2 regions of the Mesorhizobium sp. ES1-6 genome follow, and region 1 is predicted to be linked to the other one. Evidence: predicted binding sites of a transcription regulator. Region 1 holds the regulator's gene; the other holds the start of a gene.
The links. The regulator PhoB, encoded in region 1, activates phosphate uptake and scavenging genes when phosphate is short. The targets are predictions, from matches to a motif close to TGTCATNNANCTGTCAT.
Positions count from the first base shown of each region.

Region 2: phnF (phosphonate metabolism transcriptional regulator PhnF) is a predicted target of PhoB. The motif match lies at 3,465-3,481, and genes of this name have one in related genera.

Region 1 is NZ_JAIUGU010000003.1:608,120-615,525, forward strand. It holds gene pstS (phosphate ABC transporter substrate-binding protein PstS) at 1-589, shown strand, start outside; gene pstC (phosphate ABC transporter permease subunit PstC) at 656-1,639, shown strand; gene pstA (phosphate ABC transporter permease PstA) at 1,643-2,494, shown strand; gene pstB (phosphate ABC transporter ATP-binding protein PstB) at 2,491-3,294, shown strand; gene phoU (phosphate signaling complex protein PhoU) at 3,320-4,027, shown strand; gene phoB (phosphate regulon transcriptional regulator PhoB) at 4,043-4,732, shown strand; gene LB564_RS11860 (helix-turn-helix domain-containing protein) at 5,260-6,312, opposite strand; gene LB564_RS11865 (ROK family protein) at 6,490-7,406, opposite strand, start outside.
Region 2 is NZ_JAIUGU010000013.1:48,054-55,459, reverse strand. It holds gene LB564_RS25755 (sugar ABC transporter ATP-binding protein) at 1-641, shown strand, start outside; gene LB564_RS25750 (ABC transporter permease) at 638-1,603, shown strand; gene LB564_RS25745 (zinc-binding alcohol dehydrogenase family protein) at 1,668-2,684, shown strand; gene phnF (phosphonate metabolism transcriptional regulator PhnF) at 2,693-3,442, opposite strand; gene phnG (phosphonate C-P lyase system protein PhnG) at 3,561-4,022, shown strand; gene phnH (phosphonate C-P lyase system protein PhnH) at 4,022-4,633, shown strand; gene LB564_RS25725 (carbon-phosphorus lyase complex subunit PhnI) at 4,636-5,748, shown strand; gene LB564_RS25720 (hypothetical protein) at 5,745-6,002, shown strand; gene LB564_RS25715 (alpha-D-ribose 1-methylphosphonate 5-phosphate C-P-lyase PhnJ) at 6,008-6,889, shown strand; gene phnK (phosphonate C-P lyase system protein PhnK) at 6,886-7,406, shown strand, end outside.

The DNA of each region.
Region 1 (7,406 bases):
CGCCGTCGTGCATCGTTCGGACGGCTCGGGCACCACCTTCAACTTCACCGACTATCTGGTGAAGCTCTCGCCGGACTGGAAGGAAAAGGTTGGTTCGGACACCGCCGTCGAATGGCCCACGGGCGTCGGCGCCAAGGGTTCGGAAGGCGTTGCCAACACCGTCAAGCAGACGGACGGCGGTATCGGCTATGTCGAGTACGCCTATGCCAAGCAGAACAATCTCTCCTACTCCAAGATGCTGAACGCCGCCGGCAAGGTCGTCGAGCCGTCGCTCGAATCCTTCGGCGCCGCCGCTTCGAACGCCGACTTCAAGACTGCCAAGAACTTCAACGTCATCATCACCAACGAACCCGGCGACGCCACCTGGCCGATCGCCGCTTCGACCTGGGTCCTGATCCACAAGGCTCCGAACGATGCCGCTGCCACCGGCGAAGCGCTGAAGTTCTTTGCCTGGGCCTACAAGGACGGCAAGGAAACCGCCAAGGCGCTCGACTACGTGTCGATCCCCGACAGCGTCGTCGACTTGATCAAGGCTTCGTGGAAGGCCGACATCCAGGCCGACGGCAAGCCCGTCTACGCCGGCGAGTAATATTCTCGAAGGAGCGCCGCATCAGCGGCGCTCCTTTCTCATCAACCTGAAAGAGCCGAGCTTGATATGAGCGCTGTCCAGGAAGCCTTGCCAGCCGTTAAAGGATCGCGCGATGCAACCGTTCGACGGTTCGCGTTGACCGATTCGATCTTCCATGGAATGACCCGCGCCGCCGCGATATTGGTGCTGGTCCTGCTCGGCGGTGTTGCGATCTCGCTGTTTGCCGGTTCCTGGCAAGCGCTGTCGACCTTCGGCTTCTCCTTCCTGACCACCGAAAGCTGGAACCCGGTGACGGAGAAATTCGGTGCACTGGCGCCGATCTATGGCACCATCATCACGTCCGCGATCGCCATCCTGATAGCCGTGCCGCTCGGCATCGGCATTGCCATCTTCCTCACCGAGCTTTGCCCGCGCCCGCTGCGGCGCCCGATCGGCATGGCTGTGGAATTGCTGGCCGGCATCCCCTCGATCATCTACGGCATCTGGGGCCTGTTCGTGCTGGCACCGTTCCTGCAGACGACGGTGCAGCCTTTCATCATCGCCGTGTTCCATGGTGTCCCGGGCCTCAGCAGCCTGTTCGCCGGCCCCCCCTACGGTATCGGGCTGCTGACCTCGGCGATGATCCTGGCCATCATGATCCTGCCTTTCATCACCTCGATCACCAAGGACGTCTTCGATACGGTGCCGTCGGTGCTGAAGGAATCGGCTTACGGGATCGGCTGCACGACCTGGGAGGTCACGCGCCGCGTCGTCATTCCTTACACGCGCATCGGCATCATGGGCGGCGTCATGCTCGCGCTTGGCCGCGCACTCGGTGAAACGATGGCGGTGACCTTCGTCATCGGCAACGCGCACCGGATCAGCACCTCCCTGTTCGCGCCGGCAACGACGATCTCGGCGACCATCGCCAACGAATTCACCGAAGCCGTCGGCGATCTCTACACCTCCTCGCTGGTCGCGCTCGGCCTGATCCTGTTCGTCATCACCTTCATCATCCTTGCCATCGCCCGCTACATGCTGATGCGCATAGACGCCCGCACCGGAGCCTGACCGATGTCGACAGCCGCATCGCTTCACCAGAGCCGCAAACGCAGAAATGGCGTGATGATGACGCTGTGCGTCATCGCCGCCGGCATCGGCCTTGCCTGGCTGGCGCTCATCCTTGGCGCTCTGCTCTACAAGGGCCTCTCGGGCGTCAATCTTGCGGTCTTCACGGAAATGACGCCGCCGCCCGGCGATGCCGGCGGCCTGCTCAACGCCATCTACGGCAGCATCGTGATGACCATTATCGGCATCATCGTCGGCACGCCGATCGGTGTGCTGGCCGGCACCTACATGGCCGAATATGGCCGCTTTTCGAAGCTAACCACCGTGGTGCGCTTCATCAATGACATCCTTCTGTCTGCGCCGTCGATCATCATCGGCCTATTCGTCTACGAACTGATGGTGCGGCCGATGGGGCATTTCTCGGCGATCGCCGGCGCCGTAGCGCTTGCCATCCTGGTCATCCCGGTTGTGGTGCGCACCACGGAGGACATGCTCAACCTGGTGCCCAACGCCTTGCGCGAAGCCGGCACCGCGATCGGGGCGCCGCGCTGGGTGGTCATCCGCTCGGTTGCCTATCGCGCCGCGATGTCGGGCATCGTCACCGGCATATTGCTGGCCATCGCCCGCATCTCCGGCGAGACGGCGCCGCTCTTGTTCACCGCGCTCAACAACCAGTTCTGGTCGAGCAATCTCAACGCGCCGATGGCCAGCCTGCCTGTCACCATCTTCCAGTTCGCTCTCAGCCCCTATGAGGAATGGCAGCAACTGGCCTGGACCGGTGCACTCATCATCACATTGACGGTTCTTGCGCTCAGCATCTTTGCGCGCAGCCTGACCGGACGCAGAGAGGACAAATGAGCCAGATGTTGTCTCCAGACATGACGATCGCCACAGAGGCAGCCGCCAAATCCAAGATCGAGGTCAAGAACCTCAATTTCTATTACGGGCAGTCGAAGGCCCTGAAGGATATCACCTTGTCGCTGCCCGAGCGCAGCGTCACAGCCTTCATCGGCCCTTCGGGTTGCGGAAAGTCGACGCTGCTGCGCGTCTTCAACCGCATCTACGAGCTCTATCCCAAGCAGACCGCCGAGGGCCAGGTGCTGCTCGATGGCCAGAACGTTCTTGACCGCTCGCAGGACCTCAACCTGCTGCGCACCAAGATCGGCATGGTGTTCCAGAAGCCGACACCATTCCCGATGTCGATCTATGAGAACATCGCTTTCGGCGTCAGGCTCTATGAGAAGATCAGCAAGGCCGAGATGGATGGCCGTGTCGAGCAGGCGCTGAAGCGTGCGGCATTGTGGACCGAGGTCAAGGACAAGCTCAACGCCAGCGGCCTCAGCCTTTCCGGTGGCCAGCAGCAGCGGCTTTGCATCGCCCGCACCGTGGCAGTGAAGCCGGAAGTCATTCTGCTCGACGAGCCGGCCTCGGCGCTCGATCCGCTGTCGACCGCCAAGATCGAGGAGCTGATCGACGAATTGCAAGCCGACTACACGATCGTCATCGTCACCCACAACATGCAGCAGGCGGCGCGCGTGTCGAAGCAGACGGCGTTCATGTATCTGGGCGAGCTGATCGAGTTCGACAAAACCGAGAAGATCTTCACGTCGCCCCGCGAGAAGCGCACCCAGGACTACATCACCGGCCGCTTCGGCTGATCGCACGCATACGAGGACCAGGATCATGGCCGAACACACGGTTGCAGCCTTCGACGAAGATCTCGGACAGATCAGCAGGCTGATCAGCGACATGGGCGACCTCGCCGGCTCGATGGTCGGCGGCGCCACCAAGGCGCTGCTGAACTCCGACAACGCTCTTGCCCAGCGCGTCGTCTCCGACGATGCCATCATGGATGCGCGCCAGCGCGAACTCGATGACCGCGCCATAACGCTGATCGCCAAGCGGCAGCCGATGGCCGACGATCTGCGTCATGTCGTCGGTTCGATCCGCATGGCCGGCGACCTTGAACGCATCGGCGACCTTGCCAAGAACATCGCCAAGCGCGTCGGCACTGTCGGTCTCAGCGCCACGCCGCGCGACCTTTCGCATTCCATCGACGCCATGGCGCAACTGGTGCTGATCCAGGTGCATGGCGTGGTCGAGGAATATGCGGCCGGCGATGCGTCGGCACTGGCCAAACTCAGGAATGACGACGAGCGCATCGACGTCAAATACACCTCGGTATTCCGCGAACTGCTGACGTACATGATGGAAGATCCGCGCAACATCACCGCCTGCACGCATCTGTTGTTCTGCGCCAAGAATCTCGAGCGCATCGGCGACCACGTGACCAACATCGCTGAAAATGCATACTATGTGCTGACCGGCACGCAGCTGCCCGCCAATCGCCCTAAGCAGGACGAGACCGCGATGTCGGCGCCGGCGGTATAACAGGGTGACAGGCCGATGATCGCGCCGCGCATCATGGTGGTCGAGGACGAGGAGCCGCTTGGCGTGCTCCTCCGCTACAATCTGGAATCGGAAGGTTACCAGGTCGAAGTGGTGACGCGCGGCGATGAAGCCGAAATCCGGCTGCAGGAAAACGTCCCCGATCTCCTGGTGCTCGACTGGATGGTGCCGGCAGTGTCCGGGATCGAACTCTGTCGGCGCCTGCGAATGCGGCCCGAGACCGAGCGGTTGCCGATCATCATGCTGACGGCGCGCGGCGAGGAAAGCGATCGCGTGCGCGGCCTGTCGACGGGTGCCGACGATTATCTGGTCAAGCCGTTCTCGACGCCGGAATTCATGGCCCGCATCAAGGCGCTGCTGCGCCGCGCCAAGCCGGAAGTGCTGTCCAGCGTGCTCAAGGTCGGCGACATCGTGCTCGACCGTGAATCGCACCGGGTTTATCGCAAGAAGAGCGAAATCCGGCTCGGACCGACCGAGTTCCGGCTGCTGGAATTCATGATGCGCCATCCCGGCCGGGTGTTCTCGCGCAGCCAGCTGCTCGACAATGTCTGGGGCGAGACGATCTATATCGACGAGCGCACGGTGGACGTGCATGTCGGCCGGCTGCGCAAGGCGGTCAACAATGGCCGCATGCCCGACGTCATCCGCACCATCCGCGGCGCGGGCTACGCGATCCGCGAGGATTAAAGCCGCGCTCAGCCAGCGCGCGTGCGAAAGATGATAACGGCAAACATCAATACGCCCGCGAATACCAGCAGAGATGATGCGTGCGCGTCCCAGGGACAATCCGCGGCGCTACCTGATGTCGCGCCTGCTCGCGTCCGAGCCCTTCCAGCCGCCGAGCATGTCGAATGCTTCCAGACCGTCCGGCTCCGACCCATGACGTGATCGTGAGCCGGCTGATCCGATAAGCTGACTGACCCTGCCCAGTGCCTGCTCCAGATAGGATGGTTGCCGGTGAGTGGGGTTCTCCGCTTGACCGACCTGCCGCATCTCGATCGCTTCGCCTGACATGTTCGTGCCCCCTTTTTCGCTCCGCTGCGCATTCGTGCCTCCGTGGAGGGTCGGAACGCTTCAGATCAGCCCCAAAGATACCTGTCCGCGAAGTCGGTCGTGCTGTCACGGTCCCGCGCGAGACTGACGAGCATTTTGGGACGTTCGGTCACGAAGATGAGACGCACGATCAATGTGTCGACGGATCCGGCTCGACGGACTCAGGCGCGGAGGGAGGCAAGCCAGCCCTCGACGATCGCTCCGCCGTTGCCGTTGCCTTGTTTCAGCAAGGTCTCATAGGCCGCCATCCGCGTTGAATCATGGTTGAGAGCACGGACGGAACTCGGACTGATCTGGTATCGCTTCTGGAAAGCGCGGCTGAAGTGCGACTCGCTGCGAAACCCGTGATTACGGGCGATGGCGGCTATCTTGTGATCCGATGTCGATCGCAGAATGCTCTGCAAGCACACCCTTAGCCGTTCCGCGAGCATCCAGCGTTGCACGCCACCATGCGGCTCGAACAGGCGGAACAGATTCGATCGGGAAACGCCCAGCACCGCCGCCAACTCACTGGGGCCGAAGTCGGGATCGGACAGTTTCTGTCGTGCGGTCGACGACGCACGCTGGAAAAGGAAACGCTTGTCGCGCCGGTGCCGCGTTGTGGGGGCGCCAAAGGCGGCGGCGGCAAAGCGCAGAATGCCATCGACCGTTACCTGGCTCTGGTGGATGGAGAGGCCGTCAATATGCTTCACGAGAGCCATGATCTGGGTTCCGAGCATCGCACCGGCGTCCTCGCTCGCCGTCAGCACAAGGCCGTGAACATTGTTCTGCAGCCCGGCCGGCACACTGGCCTTGTCCAAGGTCAGCGCGACCCCTTCATAGCCCGAGGTCCGACTCTCGTAGGGCGACGAATAGTCGACGACGACGATGTCGCCGGGGACATGCTCCTGGATCAACCCGTCGTAGCTGCTCGTGACCTGTCCTTCCAAAACCATGTACAGCACCATGTGCTGGGTGGGCCGGTCGTCGATGACCTGTTGTGTCCGCGACATCGCCATCGCCGAACCGCCATTGGCGTGCAGAAAGGCGCCTGGAAGTTGCCAGCTGCAGCCATGGAAATCGAAAAGCGCGGGGTCGGCGCTCTCGGGTATGGAACAGTCGACCAGCAGAGAAAGCGCATTCTTCCACGCGGCGAAACATTCCTCCCCTGGCGGAAAAGGCCATTCAACTCGCCGTGCCGTTGCCATGTCGAGCGTGCTGTCGGGTTTGCGCATCTGAACCGGTGTCGAACTTTCCACTGCCCCTAGCGTCGGCGTCACACCGATCGCACGGCATGGGTGTCACTATCATCGAAGCCGTCAATGGCTTGGGACGCTCGGTCAAGCAGTTGAGACGCGCAGTCATGGCGTCCGGCCATGCTTTTCCGGGAGTCCAAGGCGTTCGCGCGGGTTTCAGGCGACGCTCTTCCCAGCGCTGCTTTTCGCCTGCACGCCCGGCGCGAAAATCTCCTGGTCGACGAAGGTCAAGGCGCGCATGGCGCAGCCTTCGCGGATGAGCGGCAGTTCGTTCGGCTCGGTATCGAAGGAAATCGATCCCGAATGCTGGCCGCCGGCGGTCTGGGCGATGGCCTCGCGCAAGGCCGGCTCGATCAGGTCGAAGGCGGCGGCGCTGACGCCAACCATGGCGACGGGTGCGGGATCGATCAGCGCGAACAGGCTGCCCAGACCATATCCCAACGCTTCACCGGCCTTGCGGTAGGCTTCGCGCTCCGGTCCGTCGCTTTCCCGTGCGGCCGCGGCGAGTGTCCGCATCTGCGCGTCACTGACATCGGCGACCGGTTCGGTGTCCTCGCCAAGCTGCCTGGCGTTGCGCAGGATGGCATAGTTGCCGGCATAGGCCTCGACGCAGCCGCGCCGGCCGCAGCGGCAGAGCGCGCCGCCCGGGCGATGGATCATGTGGCCGAACTCGCCTCCGGACGAATGGGTGCCGGTGAACAGTTCGCCCTTCAGCACCAGGCCCATGCCGATGCCGTGCGAGAGCAGGATGGCGATGAAGTCGTCGCGATAGCGTTGGGGGTCGCGCCAGCGCAGCGCCACCGCCATCATGTTGCAGTCGTTCTCCATGGTGGCTGGGATGCCGAACTCGGCTTCGAGTATGTCGGCGAAGGCAATGTCCGTCCGCGGCGTGATCGGCGACCACAGCATGGCACGCGCCTCGGTGTCGGTGATGCCCTGGATCGCCAGCGCGATGCGGGCAACACTGCTGACATCGAGATCGGGGTCCTCGAGGCGGCGCCGCACGATTGCCGTGCATTCGCCGATCAGAGCTTCACGCGACAAGGTCAGCGTGTCCAGCCGGCGCTGTTCCT
Region 2 (7,406 bases), on a different contig from region 1:
GGCGCAGCGAGTTCGTCACCTCGCTCTATGGACGTCACAAAAAGTCGGCCGGCCAGATCCTGTGGGAAGGCAAGCAAGTCCAGATCAACTCCGAGCATGACGCGATCAAGCTCGGCATGGCGCTGGCGCCGGAAAGCCGCCGCGACCAGGGTCTTTGCCTCAATTTGCCGGTTGGCCTCAACCTCAATTTGCCGATCTACAAGCGCATCTCCAGCAATCTGTTGATCTCGAACGCGAAAGAGAAGGCCGAGGCCGACCGCCAGATCGCTGGCCTGAGAATCAAGACGCCGACGCGCGGCGCGCTGGCGTCGAGCCTTTCGGGCGGAAACCAGCAGAAGATCGTCATCGGCAAATGGCTGGCCCATGGCGCCAAGCTGTTCATCTTCGACGAACCGACGGTCGGCGTCGATGTCGGCACCAAGGCCGAGATCTATCGCCTGTTCGGCGAATTGTTGTCCAAGGGTGCCGGCATCATCCTGATCTCGTCCTACTTGCCGGAGGTCTACGAACTGGCCGACACGCTGCATGTGTTCCGGCGCGGCAAGCTGGTCGCCACGCACGGGTTCCACACCGCCAGTCACGAGGACATTCTCACGCAGGCGCTCGCCGAGAAACAAGAAAAACTGGGAGGACAGACATGAGCATCGAGGCGATCCCCGCCGAAAAACCGAAGCGCAACTACAACGTCCTGTTCGGGCTGACGCTGCTGGCGCTGCTGGTGCTGCTCTGGATCGTCCTGTCGCTGGCGACGCCAAGCTTCGCTTCGGGCAACAACATCGCCAATCTTCTGCGTCAGGGCTCGATGATCGCCATCATGGCGGTCGGCCAGACCTTCGTCATCATCACCGGCGGCATCGATCTTTCCGTCGGTGCGGTGGTCGGTTTCGCCACTGTCGTCGTCGCCCTGCTGATCAATGCCGGCGTACCGATCGCGCTCGCCATCCTGATCACCTTGCTGGTCGGAGTCGCCATCGGCCTTTTCCACGGCTTCGGCATCGTCAAGATGGGCCTGCCGCCCTTCATCATCACACTGGCGACGCTGACCTCGTTGCGCGGCATCGGCCTTCTGATGACCAACGGCAACTCGATCAACATCAACAGCGACAGCTTCACCGCCTTCTCGCGCAATTCCTTTATCGGCATCCCCAATCTGTTCTGGATGGTGATCCTGGTCGGCGTGCCCGCCTATGTCTTCCTGCATCACAGCCGCTGGGGCCGGTACCTGTTCTCGGTCGGCTCCAATGCCGAGGCCTCGCGCCTGTCGGGCGTCAATGTTCAGCGCACCATCTACATGGCCTACACGCTGTCCGGCCTGTGCGCGGCTTTCGTCGGCGTGCTCTTGGCCGCCCGCATCGGCATCGGCAACCCGACCCAGGCCGAGGGCTGGGAACTGCAGGCGATCGCCTCCTCCGTCATTGGTGGCACCTCGCTTTTCGGTGCGGTCGGCTCGGTGCACGGGCCGCTGCTCGGCGCCTTCATCCTTGCCACCATCAACAACGGCGCCAACCTGCTCAACGTCAACTCGTTCTGGCAGCGCATCATCACTGGCGCGCTGATCATCATCATCGTCTACTTCGACGGACTGCGCCGCCGCGGCAAATAACGCGTTCCAATCGATCGCCGGCCTGACGTGGGCCGGCGATTTCGCGAACAGACTGGATCAAAGCATGAAAGCCGTCGTCTGCCGCTCGCCCGGCGACCTAGTCGTCGAAGACCGCCCCGCCCCTGGCGCGCCGCCTCCCAGCTGGGCGCTGGTGGCGGTCAGCCATGTCGGCATCTGCGGCACCGATTACCACATCTTCGAGGGCAAGCACCCGTTCCTCGCCTACCCCCGCATCATGGGCCATGAAGTGTCGGGCACCGTGATCGGGACAGGCGAAGGCGTCGGCCTCGACATTGGCGAGCCGGTGATCATCAACCCCTATCTTTCCTGCGGCAAATGCATCGCCTGCCGGCACGGAAAACCCAATTGCTGTGTGCGCATCGAAGTGCTCGGCGTCCACCGCGACGGCGCCATGTGCGAGCAGATCCTTGTGCCGGCACAAAACCTCTATCCCACCAATGGCCTGTCGCTGGCCGACGCCGCCGCCGTCGAATTCCTGGCCATCGGCGCGCATGCCGTGCACCGCGCGCGTTCCGAGCCCGGCGCCCGCACGCTGGTCATCGGCGCCGGTCCGATTGGGCTTGGCACCGCCATCTTCGCCCGCATTGCTGGGCTCGAGGTCAGCTTGCTCGACATGAGCAGCGAAAGGCTGGGCTTCGCGGCAAGCGAATTCGGCTTCTCGATCCTTGACGGCTCACAGACACCCGTGTCCGATCTGGTGCGTGATGTGACATCAGGCGAAGGCTTCGACGTGGTCTTCGACGCCACCGGCAACACCCCCTCGGTGCAATCGGCCTTCGCTCATGTCGCGCATGGCGGCACGCTGGTGCTGGTCAGCGTCGTCAAGGACGACATCGTCTTTTCCGACCCCGAGTTCCACAAGCGCGAGATGACCCTGGTTGGCAGCCGCAACGCCTTGCGCGCCGATTTCGACCACGTCGCCGCCTCGATCCGCGACGGCGCCGTGCCGCTGGCCAAGCTCGTCACCCACCGCACCACGCTCGAAGGAACGCCAAGGGATCTCGCACGCTGGGCGCACGAAAAGTCGGGCCTGATCAAGGCCGTGATCGAGATCGGATAGCCAGGGCGTTACAGTGCCGACAACTTCAGCTCCACTCGCTCCGCGGGAAAACGCGACTCCGAGAACTGGATCGGCTGGCCGTCGGGCGTGACGTTGACCGCCACGGCGACCAGCACGATGGCGCCCGGCTGCAGGTCGAGATCGGCGAGATCGGCGGCGTCCGCATGGCGGGCCGACAGCACGGTCGATTGCCTCAGATAATCGTCGACACCGAAACGGGCGAGCGAAGCGGTGATCGACCCGGTTTGCGCCATCGCCTTGTCGATGCCGGCGAAGCGCCTGGCCTCGAACCAGGCGGCAGCGCGCGACACCGGCCGGCCGTCGGCCTCGCCGCGTGTCTCCAGCCGGATCACCTCGCTGCCACGGGCCAGACCGAGCCCCTCGGCGACGCGCGGGCTGGCGGGCTCGATCGATGAGGCAAGCAACACGATGTGGCGCTCCGACGTCTGACCCTGCAGGCCTGTCGAAAAGCGCGTGCGCGCGCCGATCGGGTAGGACAGCCGCTTGCGCGACAAGACGAAAGTGCCACGCCCCTGCTCGGCCCGCAGCACGCCCTCCTGCACGAGGGCGGATATGGCGCTGCGCACCGTGTGACGGTTGACGCCATAACGTTCCGCCAGTGCGACCTCGGGCGGCAGCGCGGCGTTCTCGGCGAAATCGCCTGTGGCGATCGCTTGCAGGATCCTATCGGCGATCTGGCGCCACAGCGAGACGCCGCTGCGCCGCTCGATGCTGTCGGCCACATCATGTCTCGTCATGTTTTTGCCCCGCGGCCAATCCTGTCACGCACCCGTCATGGACTCGCGCTAGGTAATATGTATAATTTGTATAGTTGTCTATATCAATAGACAAATTTGGCAACGAGGAAATCAGTCGATGCGAGGACAGGAAGCCCGCGACCAGGCCGAGCGCAAGGCCGCCATGGCCACCTTGGCGCAATCCAGCGGCGACGACATCGTGCGGCTCTGGAACGAGGCAGGTCTGCCATCGCAAGCCGACATGCTGCGCGGCCCCGAGACCGGCCTGGTCACGCTGCGTGGCCGCATCGGCGGCGGCGGCGCGCCCTTCAATGTCGGCGAAGCGACCGTCACCCGCGCCACGGTCCGGCTGCCGTCAGGACAGGTCGGCCATTGCTACGCGCTTGGCCGCGACAAGCAGAAGGCGAAGCTCGCGGCCATCGCCGACGCTCTCTGGCAGGACCCTGCCCGCCGCGCCGAGGTCGAGACCAGGCTCATTGCACCCTTGCGCTCGGTCCTGACCGTTGCCCACGAAAAACGCCGCGCCGAGACGGCGGCGACGAAGGTGGATTTCTTCACCATGGTTCGCGGAGAAGACTGATGGATATCGCAGCGCAATCGATCGAGGGCGGCTTCGCCGATCCGGTGTTCAATGCCCAGACCGTTTTCCGCGCGGTCATGGATGCGATGGCGCGGCCGGGCAGCGTGCAGCCTTTGCCCGCCCTGGCCCGCCCGCCGGCGCCGCTGTCGGCTACATCAGGCGCCATTGCGCTGGCACTGTGCGACAACGACACGCCGCTCTGGCTCGACCCGGCCCTGCACGTCTCCGCGGCGATCGGCTCTTGGCTTGGTTTCCACACCGGTGCGCCACTGGCCAACACACCGGCCGACGCGCATTTCGCATTTATCGCCACACCGGCCGAGATGATGGCGCTCGACGGCTTCTCACAAGGCACGCAGGATTATCCCGATCGATCGACGACGCTGATCCTGCAGGTCGGCGACCTCATTTCGGGGACCCCGCTGTTGCTTGAGGGCCCCGGCATCGAAACCAGCGCCACGATCGCGCCGGCGCGGATGCCGCGCCATTTCGTCGAGCAGTGGAAGCAAAACAACCAGCGCTTTCCACGCGGCGTCGACATCGTCCTCGCCACATCGGACGGCATAGCCTGCCTGCCGCGCACGACGCGCATCAAGACGATGGAGGCTTGACCATGTATGTCGCGGTAAAAGGTGGCGAAGCCGCCATTGCCAACGCTCACAGCCTGCTTGCCGACCGTCGGCGCGGCGACCGCTCCGTGCCGGCGCTTCGCCTCGACCAGATCGTCGAACAGCTGGCGCTCGGCGTCGACCGGGTGATGAGCGAAGGCTCGCTCTACGACCGTGAACTGGCGGCACTCGCCATCGTTCAGGCGCGCGGCGACATGATCGAGGCGATTTTCCTGGTGCGCGCCTATCGCACCACATTGCCGCGCTTCGGTTACACCAGACCGATCGACACCAGCGCGATGCTGGTCGAACGGCGCGTCTCGGCGACCTACAAGGATCTTCCTGGCGGCCAGCTGCTCGGTCCGACTTTCGATTACACGCACCGCCTGCTCGACCCCGAGCTGGCCGCCGGCGCCGATGTCGCCGAACCGTTGCAGCGCGCCGGCGAGGCCGAGCCCATGCCGCGTGTCTCGGCCATCCTCGCCCGCGAAGGCCTGATCGAGCCCGATGGCGACATGCCTGGCGATCACATTCCCGGCGACATCACCCGCGAGCCGCTGGAATTCCCGATGGCGCGCGACATCCGCCTGCAGGCACTGTCGCGCGGGGACGAGGGTTTTCTGCTGGCGCTCGGCTATTCCACGCAGCGCGGCTATGCCCGCAACCATCCCTTTGTCGGCGAGATCCGCATTGGCGAGGTGGAGCTTGAGCTTGACGTTCCCGAGCTGCCCTTCGCGGTGCCGCTCGGCACGGTGCGGGTCACCGAATGCCAGATGGTCAACCAGTTCAAGGGCTCGGCCAAGGCGCCACCACAATTCACCCGTGGCTACGGCCTCGTCTTCGGCCAGAGCGAACGCAAGGCGATGGCCATGGCGCTCTGCGACCGGGCGCTACGCGCCTCCGAGCTCGGCGAGGACATTGTCGCCGCAGCCCAGGATGAGGAGTTCGTCATCTCCCATTCCGACAACGTCCAGGCGACCGGCTTCGTCGAGCATCTGAAGCTGCCGCACTATGTCGATTTCCAGGCCGAACTCGACCTCGTGCGCCGCATGCGCGCCGAATACGAGGCCCGCGAAAATCCAGCAAAGACCGAAGAGAACCGGGAGGCGGCGGAATGACCCTAGCTGCCACCATGCCCGCCGTCGACGCCGCCATGGCCACCGGTCCCGCTATAGCCCGAAGCGCCGGCCACGGTCTCACCCTGCGCGCCGTCCTTCGGCGCGGGCAAAACCATGCTCCGAAGGACAAAGGCAACTGCGCCGATAAAAAGCAGCAGCAGGATTCCAAGGTGCATCCATCCGGCAGCGGTCATCTGAAGCTGTCCCGTTTCCAGCATCCTATCAGTCAAATTCCTAGCACGAAGCGGATGTGATCGCCATGACCGACATCGCCACCTACAACTTCGCCTATCTTGACGAACAGACCAAAAGGATGATCCGCCGCGCCATCCTCAAGGGCATCGCCATTCCCGGCTATCAGGTGCCGTTCGCCTCGCGCGAAATGCCGATGCCCTATGGCTGGGGCACCGGCGGCGTCCAGGTCACCGCCTCGATCATCGGCCCCGATGACGTGCTGAAGGTCATCGACCAGGGCGCCGACGACACCACCAACGCGGTGTCGATCCGCGCCTTCTTCAAGAAGGTCGCCAATGTCGCGGTGACCACCGACACGGCCACCGCCACCATCATCCAGACCCGCCATCGCATCCCCGAACATCCGCTGACGGCGGGCCAGGTGCTGGTCTACCAGGTGCCGATCCCGGAGCCGCTGCGCTTCCTCGAGCCCCGCGAGACCGAAACGCGCAAGATGCACGCGCTGGAGGAATACGGCCTCATGCATGTCAAGCTCTATGAGGACATCGCCAAGCACGGCCGCATCGCCACCACCTATGCCTATCCGGTGAAGGTCGAGGGCCGTTATGTGATGGACCCGTCGCCGACGCCGAAATTCGACAATCCCAAGATGCACCGCTCGCCCGCCTTGCAACTGTTCGGCGCCGGTCGCGAAAAGCGCATCTACGCCGTGCCGCCCTTCACCGATGTCGTCAGCTTGGACTTCGAGGATCATCCGTTCGAGGTACAGACCTTCGACCAGCCCTGTGCGCTGTGCGCCGCCGAGAACGTCTATCTCGACGAGGTCATCCTCGACGACCATGGCGGCCACATGTTCGTCTGCTCCGACACCGACCATTGCGAGAAGCGGCGTGAAGAGGGCCATCGCGGCCATCTTGCCCCCGAGATGATGGAGCCGGCACAATGACCGACGAACCGCTGCTGCGTGTCTCGGCGCTCTCCAAATTCTACGGCTCGCGCGTCGGCTGCGACAACGTCTCCTTCGACCTGTGGCCGGGCGAGGTTTTGGCAGTCGTCGGTGAATCCGGTTCCGGCAAGACCACGCTGCTCAACTGCCTGTCGACGCGGCTGCTGCCTTCGTCGGGCACGGCCAGCTACCGCATGCGTGATGGCCAGTTCCGCGAGCTCTACCGCATGAGCGAGGCCGAGCGCCGCTTCCTGATGCGCACCGACTGGGGTTTTGTCCATCAGAACCCGGCCGACGGCCTGCGCATGACGGTGTCGGCCGGCGCCAATGTCGGCGAGCGTCTGATGGCGGTCGGCGACCGCCATTACGGCAAGATCCGCGCCACCGCGGTCGACTGGCTGTCGCGCGTCGAGATCGAGCAGGACCGCATCGACGACGAACCGCGCGCCTTTTCCGGCGGCATGCGCCAGCGCCTGCAGATCGCCCGCAACCTCGTCACCGGTCCACGGCTGGTGTT